DNA from 2 places in the Nocardiopsis codii genome. Region 2 is predicted to be linked to the other one. Evidence: riboswitches for the same ligand, from Rfam matches in the RefSeq annotation. Region 2 holds a riboswitch; the other holds the start of a gene.
The links. A riboswitch is a leader RNA that binds a small molecule or an ion and turns the genes downstream of it on or off. The one in region 2 is predicted to bind cobalamin.

Region 1 (5,732 bases), on a different contig from region 2:
GTCGGTGTGGGCTGCATGGTCGACTCCTGCCGCGAGTGCGCCAACTGCCTGGCCGGAGCCGAGCAGTACTGCCTGCGCGGGTTCACCGACACCTACAACGGCACCGACCGGGACGGCACGGTGACCCAGGGCGGCTACTCCGAGCGCGTCGTGGTCGACGAGCACTTCGTCCTGCGCATCCCCGACGCCATCCCCTTCGAGAAGGCCGCACCGCTGCTGTGCGCCGGGATCACGACCTACTCGCCGCTGCGGAACTGGAACGCCGGGCCGGGCAAGAAGGTCGCCGTCGTGGGCCTGGGCGGCCTCGGCCACATGGCCGTCAAGATCGCCCACGCCATGGGCGCCGAGGTGACGGTGCTCTCCCAGAGCCTGAAGAAGCGCGAGGACGGCCTGCGGTTCGGCGCCGACCACTACCACGCCACCGGCGACCCGGCCACCTTCGAGCGGTTGGCCAACACCTTCGACCTCATCGTCAACACCGTCAGCGCCTCCATCGACATGGACGCCTACCTGAACCTGTTGACCCTGGACGGCACGATCGTCAGCGTGGGCGCCCCGCCCGAGCCTGTGCCGGTGACCCTGTTCACGCTGTTCGAGAACCGGCGCTCCTTCGCCGGTTCGAAGATCGGCGGCATCGCCCAGACCCAGGAGATGCTCGACTTCTGCGCCGAGCACGGCATCGCCCCGGAGGTCGAGATCATCGGCGCGGACGGGATCAACGACGCCTGGGAACGGGTGCTGGCCTCGGACGTGCGGTACCGGTTCGTCATCGACACCTCCACCCTGGCCACCGGCTGACCGGAGCGGAGACCGCGGTGGGGCCCCCCCCCCCCCGCCGGGGGCCGCCCGCGGGCGGCCCCGGTCCCACGTCCTACTGGCAGGCCTCGCACTCGGGGTCGTCGATGGAGCAGGCCTGGCCGTCCACGATCTCGAACTCGTCCTCGACCTCGGTGTTCACGGCGGGCGCCGCGACCGGCTCGGGAACGGGGGCGGGCGCGGGAGCCGCCGCCGGGGCGCTGCTCGCGACCGGGGTCGCCGCGACCGCGTTCAGGCGGCCGTCGGTGCCCTTGAGCGTGCTCTTCTCCACGTGCGTGGCGCTCTGCGAACGCAGGTAGTAGGTGGTCTTGAGACCGGAGCGCCAGGCGCGGCGGTACAGGGTGTCGAGCTTCCTGCCGCTCGGGGCCGCCATGTACAGGTTCAGGGACTGGGCCTGGTCGATCCACTTCTGGCGGCGCGAGCCCGCGTCCACCAGCCACTCGGGGTCGACCTCGAACGCGGTCGCGTACAGGGCCTTGAGGTCGTCCGGGACGCGGTCGATGGCGCCGAGGCTGCCGTCGTGCATCTTCAGGGCCGAGACCATGTCGTCGTCCCACAGGCCGCGCGCCTTGAGGTCCCGGATCAGGTACGGGTTGACGACGGTGAAGTCGCCGGACATGTTCGACTTGACGTACAGGTTGCGGTAGAGCGGCTCGATCGACTGGCCGACACCGGTGATGTTGGCGATGGTCGCGGTGGGCGCGATCGCCATCACGTTGGAGTTGCGCATCCCGGTCGACTTCACGCGCTCGCGCAGGGAGTCCCAGTCCAGGGTCTCGCCGCGGTCCATGTCGAGGTCGCCGCCGCGCGAGTCCGCGAGGAGCCGCAGCGAGTCGATCGGCAGGACGCCCCGGCTCCACAGCGAACCCTCGAAGGACTCGTAGGAGCCGCGCTCTGCGGCCAGCTCCATGGAGGCCTCGATGGCGTAGTAGCTGATGAGCTCCATGCTCTCGTCCGCGAACGTCACAGCGCCCTCGGAGGCGAAGGGGGTGCGCAGCTTGAACAGGGCGTCCTGGAAGCCCATGAGGCCGAGCCCGACGGGGCGGTGGCGCAGGTTCGCGCGGCGCGCCTCGGGGATCGTGTAGAAGTTCACGTCGATGACGTTGTCGAGCATGCGCACGGCGGTGCGGACGGTCCGGCGCAGGCGCTCGGCGTCCAGGCCGTCGGGGCCGACGTGCTGGGCCAGGTTGACCGAGCCCAGGTTGCAGACGGCGACCTCGTCGGCGCTGGTGTTCAGCGTGATCTCGGTGCACAGGTTGGAGGAGTGCACGACGCCGACGTGCTGCTGCGGCGAACGCAGGTTGGACGGGTCCTTGAAGGTGATCCAGGGGTGGCCCGTCTCGAACAGCATGGTCAGCATGCGCCGCCACAGGTCGACCGCGGGGAGCTTCTTGGCGACCTTGATCCGGCCCGCCTCGGCGGCGGCCTCGTACTTCTCGTAGGCCTCGGCGAAGTCGGTGCCGTACTTGTCGTGCAGGTCGGGGACCTCGTCCGGCGAGAACAGGGTCCAGCTGCCGCCCTGCTCCACACGCTGCATGAACAGGTCGGGAACCCAGTTCGCGGTGTTCATGTCGTGCGTGCGGCGGCGGTCGTCACCGGTGTTCTTGCGGAGGTCGAGGAACTCCTCGATGTCGATGTGCCAGGTCTCCAGGTAGGCGCACACGGCGCCCTTGCGCTTGCCGCCCTGGTTGACCGCGACGGCCGTGTCGTTGGCGATCTTCAGGAACGGGACGACGCCCTGGCTCTTGCCGTTGGTGCCGCGGATGTGCGAGCCGAGGCCGCGCACCGGGGTCCAGTCGTTGCCGAGCCCGCCGGAGTACTTGGACAGCATCGCGTTGTTGCTGATGCCGTGGAAGATGGCCTGGAGGTCGTCGCCGACGGTGGTGAGGAAGCAGGAGGACAGCTGCGCGCGCACCGTGCCGGCGTTGAACAGGGTGGGCGTGGAGGCCATGAAGTCGAACGAGGACAGCAGCTCGTAGAACTCGATGGCACGGGCCTCGCGGTCGTCCTCGTTGAGGGCCAGACCCATGGCGACGCGCATGAAGAACGCCTGCGGCAGCTCGTAGCGGACCTCGTCGCTGTGCAGGAAGTAGCGGTCGTAGAGGGTCTGGATGCCGAGGAAGGTGAACTGCTCGTCCCGCTCGGGGTACAGGGCGGCGCCGAGCCGGTCCAGGTCGAACCCGGCGAGCGCGGGGTCCAGCTGGCCCAGGTCGATGCCGCGGCGGACGTAGGCGGCCAGGTAGGCGGCGTAGCGCTCGCCCATCTCGGACTGCCCGGCGGCGTCGGGGGCGCCGCTGATGAAGGTGAGGGCCTCACGGCGCAGCTTGTCCAGCAGCAGGCGGGCGGCCACGAACGAGTAGTCGGGGTCCACCTCCACGAAGCTGCGGGCGGCCATGACCAGGGCGAGCTCGACCTCGGAGTCGGGGATGCCGGGGTAGAAGCCGCGGCGGGCCTCGGTGAGGACCTTCTCCGCCGAAACACCGGTGAGCCTGGCACAGGCCTCGGTCACGACGTGCTCGATCCGGTCGATGGCGGCGGGGGGCGCGCCCTCGTTGGTCGGCTCGGGCCGAACGGATACGGGCACGGCCTCGACGTCAAGGGTCATACAGCGGCTCCAACCTCGGTAGAAGAGTCCCGGCGGGGAGGGGACACGATAAGCAAGGTGCGCGGCACGCACCGGTGGACCGACGCACCGGGTGCGTGCGGTCGTCTGACCGGTGGGTCGCGGCGGCTCACCCTCGAAGCCCCGTCGTCGGCGCACGCTCGCGTGCGCACCGGCGGCAGGTCTTCGGGCTCGTGGGCGACCTACGCACCGTCGCTTCCCAGGGCCTTCGGGGGTCCCCGGTGCCTGTGACGGCTTCGTTCCCACATACCGCTGCGGGGCAGCCCCGGCTTCACACCGGGTTCCCTCTTGCCTCACCCCGAGGGGTGAACCACCAGCGGGACAGATACTACATCTAGGGGGCCCCGCGTTGGAACACCGCAAGATGATGGCGTGTCACCGATTTCTCGGATTCTTCGACGATCGTCGAACACACGCGCGGGCCGTGGTATGCGGGGGCCGCGAGCGCCCGGTTCAGGGGGATTGCGCGCCTCGTCGGGGCAGCTGGGAGGCGACCGGACACAGCCTAGATCGTCGCCGGGGCTCCCCGGGACCGCGCGGGTCCTCCGACGGGCCTCCGAACGTCCGGAATCCCGTCTCCGAAGCGGTTCGGACCGTACCGGACGACTCGGCGCCGCAGACCACACCGCCGTATCGGCGGCGGTCGGTGACGGGCCGGGGCGCCCGGACGGTGATCTGTCCGGGTGCCGCTCCGGGCGTGTCGGAGGGACGCCCGCACGTAGGAAAGCTCACTCCGCGGACGCCGACGCGGGCGTCCCCGGCCCGAACCTCCGGTGGGGGTGGCCCGGGCCGCCGCCGTACGGCGGCGGAGGTCACTCCTCGTCGAGTCTGCTGTCCAGCTGGTCCTCCGCCAGACCGAGGTCGGTGCGGATGCGGAACCTGATGCGCAGGAGCTCCACCAACAGGTCGCGGACGTAGGGCGAGGACTCCTGGTCGAGGAAGCGGCGCGCACCGACCGTCGCCCACCGTTCCGCGCCCTCCAGGTCGTCGTGCGCGTACAGTGCCTCGGCGACGTGGATGAAGGTCTGGAGTCCGGGCGGTTCCTCGCCCTCCAGGCGTGTGAGGTGGACGTAGGCCTGGTCGACCTCGTCCAGTTGCAGGAGCGCGCCGGCGCTGAGCGCCCGGGCGTCGATCACCGTGGCGCCGCCGTCGTCGATCGCCCGCTGGTAGGCCGCGCAGGCGCGCTCGAACTCCTGGGCGATCTCCCACTGCTCGCCCGCGCGCACGAACAGCTCGGCGCGCGAGACCTCGCTCCCGGCGTCGACCCGGTTGGCCAGGTCCAGCAGTTGGGCGGCGACCCGTCCGTGCTCACCGGACCGGACAGCGTGGAATTCCCAACGGTCGAGTTCAGCCGTCGTCACGTGGGTCAAGCGCATCGCCCCCATCCCCTACTCGCACTCCCGCGCCCCGTCAGGACCTGGCCCGCTCCAGGGCCTGCCAGAAGCCCTGGCGCAGCCCGTCGCGGACCTCGTCGCGCAACAGGTGGTCGATCGGCAGCGAGGAACCCTGGAGCAGACGCGCCTCCAGATCGGAGGGCATCCTGGGCCTGCGGGCGAGTACGGCCTCCACCCACAGAGCGGGCGCCTCGCGAGCGATCGACTCCGCGAAGTCGTTCCCTTCCTTGTGCGCAACATGCACCGCTTCGTCAACGGTATGCGCGGCGGGGCGTGTCTGCTGGGGATATCCAGGACTGGGACGGGATTCCTGGTAGCCGCCGGGACTGAACCGGTCGGCTGGTTCGGGACCAGTACGTGGCTGCCCCCCGTAGGGGGAGGCTGCCCCACCGCGGTGAGCGGTGTCAGTTTCCGTACTGGTCCCATAGGTAGGGTTTGCGTCGGCCGCTCCCCCGTATCCGGAACTGTCCCCCCCGCCGTAGCGCGGATCCTGACGTGGGTCCTGGGGTGGCGCGTTTCTCGGCGGTGGCGCGTGGCCGGGTTGGCCGTCCGGGGCGAACGAGCGCTGCGCCCCGGTGCCGGAGGCGAAGGACTGCTGGGGTCCCGTGCCGTTGAAGGACGGCTGCGGACCGGTCATCGGCTGCCCCTGGCCGGGCACCGACCTGCCCGGAAGGCCGTAGCCCCCCTGGTCGGCCCCCCGCATCGACGGGTGGCCCTCGGTGACGGGGTAGCCCTGCTGCCCGTTCTGTGCGGGGTGCCCCCCGGTCATCGGGCCGCCGGGGTAGGAGCCGTTGCCTCCCACGCCGGGCGGGGTCTGCCCACCGGACGGGAACCCGTTGGCGTCGATGCCGCCGGGCTGCTGGCCGCTGTCACCGCCCGGCCCGGCGAGGTGGTCGCCG
Region 2 (5,732 bases):
GCGTCCGGTGAGGCTCACCGGGCACCGCCCGCGAGCCGGTAGCCCGCTCCGCGAACCGTCTCGATGCGTCCTGGGCCGAGCTTGCGGCGCAGCTGGCTGACGTAGACCTCGACCACGTTGGAGGCCCCGTCGAAGTTGTATCCCCAGACCCGGTCCAGCAGCTGGGGCTGGGAGAACACCTGTGCGGGGTGGCGGATGAGCACTTCCAGGAGGCCGAACTCGCGGGCCGACAGGTTGACGGTGCGGCCCTCGACCGAGGCGGTGCGGGCTCCGAGGTCGAGCACGACGCCGCCGGCCGCCAGGACGTCGCCGCGCTCCTGGCCGCCGGTGCGCAGGCGTGCCCGCACCCGGGCCAGGAGTTCGCTCACGCTGAAGGGCTTGACCATGTAGTCGTCGGCCCCGGCGTCGAGGTTGGCCACCCGGTCGCTGACGGCGTCCTTGGCGGTGAGCACGATCACCGGCACCGAGGGGCGGCGCTGCCGCAGCCGGCGCAGCACCTCCTCGCCGGGGATGCCGGGCAGTCCGAGGTCCAGGACGACGAGGTCGACGTCGGGCGACAGGGCCATCGTCAGCCCGTCGATCCCGTCCCCGGCCGCGAGCACCTGGTACCCGGCCGTCTCCAGTCCGCGCCGCACGAAGGAGACGATGCCCTCCTCGTCCTCCACCACCAGAATCGCCAACGCCGTGTCCTCTCCGCCCCGTGGTCCCCCCTTACCTTGGCAGGGACCGCTGAACCGTTCCTGAGCGCCACATGAAGACGTTCTTCAGGTGGCTTTCAGGCCGCCATCATCTCGCCGTCGGATGCTGGAGGCAGTAGACACCTTCGAGCAAGGGAACACCGATGCAGCGCACGACCGTCATCATCCTCTCCTCCGCCGCGGCCGCCGGGCTGCTGGCCGTCGGCACGATCGGCTACCTGGTGGTGGACGACCCCGAGCAGCAGGTCGACTCGATCCAGCTCACCGGCGTGACCACCGGTTCCGCCCCCGGGGCGAACGGGGCGAGCGCGTCCGAGAAGAACCCGACCTCGACGCAGTCGGTCGACGGTCTGGAGCAGCTCGTGGGCGAGCTGCGCGCCGACGGGGACGGCGACGACACGGACGACTGGTCGGTGTCCGGTGTCGAGGTCGACTTCGGCCCCGAGGAGTGGCTGCTCACGGCGCCGGAGCTGGAGGACTTCGACGGGAACGGCACCGTCGAGCCGCTCCTGGACGAACTGCGCGGGCTGGAGGGCACCGAGGTGACGCTCGGCGTGCGCTACGAGGCCGACGACGACCGCGACGACGCCGACGTGTACACCGTCAACGGGCTGGCCTTCCGGGACACCGACAGCGGCCCGGCGCCCTGGCAGAACACCGGCGGGCAGACGGAGGCCGACCGCGACACGGTGTCCGCGAACGCCGCCGAGGCGGTCGGCGAGGGCGCCCGCACCGTCGAGGTCGAGCGCCAGGACGAGGACGGCTGGGACGGCTGGGACGCCGAGGTGCTCGACGCCGACGGCCAGGAGTACGAGGTGATCCTGGACGTGGCCGGTGAGGTCGTCGACGTGCGCGCCGAGGACTGACGGCCGGGGACCCCGTGCGGCTGCTCCGCGGACCGTCCCCGCCACCCGCACGGTCGGGGCCCCGTCCTCCTGGGAGGGCGGGGCTCCTTTCCCGTCGTCCGGTGCCGGAGCCCCGGGGGCGCGGCCGGTCGCACGACCCGGTACCGGTCGGATCAGGGGGCCGCCGCAGGGGGTCGGCACGTCGGGGCGAAGTCCCCCCGCAGCAGGCCGGAGAGGGTCGGGTACCCTCGTCGGGCCAGTCGAACTCCACTTCGTGGGGCAGGGAACCCGGTGGGACTCCGGGACTGACGCGCAGCGGTGAGGATGACGGGCGGGCACGTCCGGGGAGCGTTCCCCGGGACAGCCACTGGGGCAACGCCCCGGGAAGGCGCTCCGCACCGGTCGACTCCGAGTCCGAAGACCTGCTGGCACCGGCGGTCACGGTCCGCCGGGTCACCCGCGGGCTCCGCGCACGAGTCCCCGACCAGAAGGACGCCCATGTCCCCCGCCGGTTCTCCCCCTTCCACGCGCCGCACGCGTCGCGACCGCTGCCCCGGCGTGCTGAGACCCTGGCCCGCCGAGGACGGCCTGCTGGTCCGGCTCCGGCTCATCGGCGGCCGGATCGGCGCCTCCTCGCTGCTCGCCCTCGCCGCGGTGGCCGACCGGTACGGCACCGGTCGTATCCACGTCACCGGCCGCGCGAACCTGCAACTGCGCGCCCTGCCGGGGGACGCGGGACGCCTGGGGCCCGAGGTGGTCCGGGCCCTGGCGGAGACCGGGCTGCTGCCCTCCCCCAGCCACGAACTCGTGCGCAACGTGATGGTCTCCCCGGGCACGGGCACGGGCGCGGTCCCGGCGGACCCCGGCGGGACCGTGCCGGGCGGGGGCCGGGCCGACCTGCGCCCCGTCGCCTCGGAGCTGGACACGATGCTGTGCTCCGTCCCGCGCCGCGCCGACCTGCCCGGGCGTTTCCTGTTCGTCCTGGACGACGGGCGCGGCGACCTGATCGACCACCCCTGTGACCTGGGGATCGTCGCCCTGGACCGGAGCGTCGCCCAGCTGAGGTTCGGGGAGCACTGGGGTCCGCTCGTGCCGATCGACGAGGCGCCCGCCGCGCTCCTGCGCCTGGCGGACGGGTTCCTGGAGCGCAGCGGGGAGGGGCCCGCCGCGCCGTGGCACGTCGCCGAGCTCCCGGCCCCGCTGACCGGACCGGAGGTACCGGACCGGCGGCTTCCGTCCCCCGCCCCGCCGCTGCCGTACGGTCCGCTGCCCGGGGGCGCGCGGCACGTGCGTGTGCCCGACGAGGGCCTGGACCGCCCGGCCGCCGAGGCGCTCGCCGAGGAGGCGCTCGCCGCCGAGCCCGGCGAACTCTTCGTCACGCCCTGGCGCGGCGTTCTCGTCCCGGGAAGCCCCGCTTCCCGAACGGGGGAGGCGCGGTGACCGCCCCCCGACGGCCGAACCGGCACTACGACTACATCGACGACGGGCCCGCGATCTACACGGACTCCTTCGCCCTCATCCGGGAGGAGGCCGAGCTCGGGCACCTGCCCGCCGACGCGGAGCGGCTCGCCGTGCGGATGATCCACGGCACCGGCCAGGTCGACCTCGCCGAGGACCTGGTGGTCCACCCCGGCCTGGTGTCCGCGGCGCGCTCCGCCCTGCGGGCCGGGGCCCCGATCCTGTGCGACGCGCGCATGGTGGCCAGCGGCGTGACCGCGAGCCGCCTTCCGTGCGGCAACGAGGTGCTCTGCTTCCTGGGCGACGAACGCGTCCCCGGCCTCGCCGCCGCGTGGGGCACCACGCGCAGCGCCGCCGCGGTGTCCCTGTGGGAACCGCTCCTGGAGGGCGCCGTGGTCGCCGTCGGCAACGCGCCCACCGCCCTCTTCCACCTGATGGAGATGGTGGCGGACGGGGCGCCGCGCCCTGCCGCGATCGTCGGCTGCCCCGTCGGTTTCGTGGGGGCCGCCGAGTCCAAGCAGGCGCTGACGGAGTTCGGGGAGCGGTTCGGCGCCGACATCCCCTACGTGACCGCCCGCGGCCGCCGCGGCGGCTCCGCGATGACCTGTTCCGCTCTCAACGCACTCGCCAAGGAGGAGGAGTGACCGGACGTTTCCACGGCGTGGGTGTCGGCCCCGGCGACCCCGAGCTGATCACCCTCAAGGCCGCCCGGCTCATCGCCGCGGCCGACGTCGTCGCCTACCACGCCGGAGTCGGCAAGGCCTCCAACGCCCGCCGCATCGCCGCGTCGCTGATCCCGGGTTCCGCGGTCGAGGAACAGCTCACCTACCCGGTCACCACCGGCACGACCGACCATCCGGGCGGGTACACGGGGGTGCTGGCCGACTTCTACGAGGAGTCCGCCGCCCGGCTGGCCGCGCACCTGGACGCCGGCCGCGACGTCGTGCTCCTCTCCGAGGGCGACCCGCTGTTCTACGGCTCGTACATGTACATGCACGACCGGTTGTCCGAGCGGTACGGGACGGAGATCGTGCCCGGGGTCCCGGCGTTCGCCGCGGCCACGGCGGTGGCGGCGGCCCCGCTGGCCCGGCAGACCGACGTGCTCACCGTGCTGCCCGGGACCCTCCCCGAGCCGGAGCTGGCCCGCCGCCTGGCCGACACCGACGCCGCGGTGGTCATGAAGCTGGGCCGGACGTTCCCCGCGGTGCGCCGGGCGCTGGAGTCCGCCGGGCGGCTGGAGCACGCCGTGTACGTGGAGCGCGCCTCCATGGACGGGGAGCGGCGGCTGCCCGTGGCCGAGGTCGATCCGGCGACGGTCCCGTACTTCTCCCTGATCCTGGTCACCGGGGACAGCCGCAACGGCAGGCGGTCCCGGGACCGGGCCGCGGCGGAGACCGCGGTCGCGGAGACCGCCGGTCCGGCAGCCGAGCTGCTGGTCGTCGGTCTGGGGCCGGGCCCCGGCCGCTGGCTCACCCCGGAGGCCTCCGAGGCGCTGGCCGGGGTGGACCACGTGGTGGGTTACGGCCCCTACGTGGACCGCGTCCCGCAGCGCCCCGGCCTGACCCGGCACGCCTCCGGCAACACCGTCGAGATCGACCGCGCCCGCCTCGCCCTCGGGCTCGCCCGTGACGGTGGGAGGGTGGCCGTGGTCTCGGGCGGGGACGCCGGGGTGTTCGGGATGGCCACCGCGGTGTTCGAGGCGGCTGAGGACCCCGCCTACCGGGGCGTCCCGATCCGGGTGCTGCCGGGCGTCAGCGCCGTGCAGGCGGTCGCGGCCCGGGCGGGCGCCCCCGTCGGCGGTGACTTCGCGGTGATGAGCCTGTCGGACCGGCTCAAGCCCTGGGAGGTGATCGAACGCCGTCTGCGGGCCGTCGCCGAGGCAGACCTGGCGCTGGCGATCTACAATCCGGCCTCGCGCTCGCGCACCGAGCAGATCGCCACCGCCCGCGAGGTCCTGCTGGAGCACCGCAAGCCCGACACCGTGGTCGTCGTCGGACGGAGCATCGGCAGGGAGGGCGAGTCCTTGGAGGTGACCACGCTCGGGGAACTCGACCCCGCCGGCGTCGACATGCGCTGCCTGCTCATCGTCGGCGCCTCCGGCACCCGCGTCTCCGGGGCGGGCCGGGTCTGGACACCGAGGTGGGTGCAGCCGTGACCGTGCACTTCGTGGGGGCGGGTCCCGGCGCCGCCGACCTGCTCACCGTCCGCGCCACGCGCATGCTCAACGCGGCCGACGTCGTCCTCTACCCCGGCACGTACCTCGACCCCGGGGTCCTCGCCCACTGCGCGCCCGGAGCCGAACTGGTCGACACCCAGGGCCTGGACCTGGACCGCATCACCGAGCGCCTGGTCGCCGCGCACGCCGGGGGCGGCGACGTCGTACGGCTGACCTCCGGGGACCCCTCGCTGTACTCGGCGCTGGCCGAGCAGACCCGGAGGCTCGACGCGCACGGGGTCCCGTGGGACGTCACCCCCGGGGTGCCCGCCTACGCGGCCGCCTCGGCCCTGGTGGGCCGGGAGCTGACCGTGCCGCTGGTGGCCCAGTCGGTGGTGCTGACCCGGACCGCCGCCCGGTCGACGGCGATGCCGGACACCGAGTCGCTGGGCGCGTTCGCGGCGACCCGGGCCACGCTGGTGCTGCACCTGGCGATCCGGCGGGTGCGGGAGCTCATGGCCGAGATCGTCCCCGCGTACGGCGCGGACTGTCCCGTGGTGGTCGTGTACCGGGCCA

Region 1: linked by a shared signal. The riboswitch ahead of Q8791_RS18560 (ribonucleoside-diphosphate reductase subunit alpha) and the one ahead of Q8791_RS02830 (nitrite reductase) in region 2 are both predicted to bind cobalamin.

The regions. Positions count from the first base shown of each region.
Region 1 is NZ_JAUZMY010000018.1:76,914-82,645, reverse strand. Features, by position in the region: gene Q8791_RS18565 (NAD(P)-dependent alcohol dehydrogenase) at 1-798, shown strand, start outside; gene Q8791_RS18560 (ribonucleoside-diphosphate reductase subunit alpha) at 872-3,421, opposite strand; cobalamin riboswitch at 3,579-3,769, opposite strand; gene Q8791_RS18555 (hypothetical protein) at 4,252-4,824, opposite strand; gene Q8791_RS18550 (NYN domain-containing protein) at 4,850-5,732, opposite strand, start outside.
Region 2 is NZ_JAUZMY010000002.1:211,573-217,304, forward strand. Features, by position in the region: gene Q8791_RS02815 (sensor histidine kinase) at 1-18, opposite strand, end outside; gene Q8791_RS02820 (response regulator transcription factor) at 15-680, opposite strand; gene Q8791_RS02825 (PepSY domain-containing protein) at 842-1,564, shown strand; cobalamin riboswitch at 1,785-1,987, shown strand; gene Q8791_RS02830 (nitrite reductase) at 2,042-2,983, shown strand; gene Q8791_RS02835 (precorrin-8X methylmutase) at 2,980-3,645, shown strand; gene Q8791_RS02840 (precorrin-2 C(20)-methyltransferase) at 3,642-5,156, shown strand; gene cobM (precorrin-4 C(11)-methyltransferase) at 5,141-5,732, shown strand, end outside.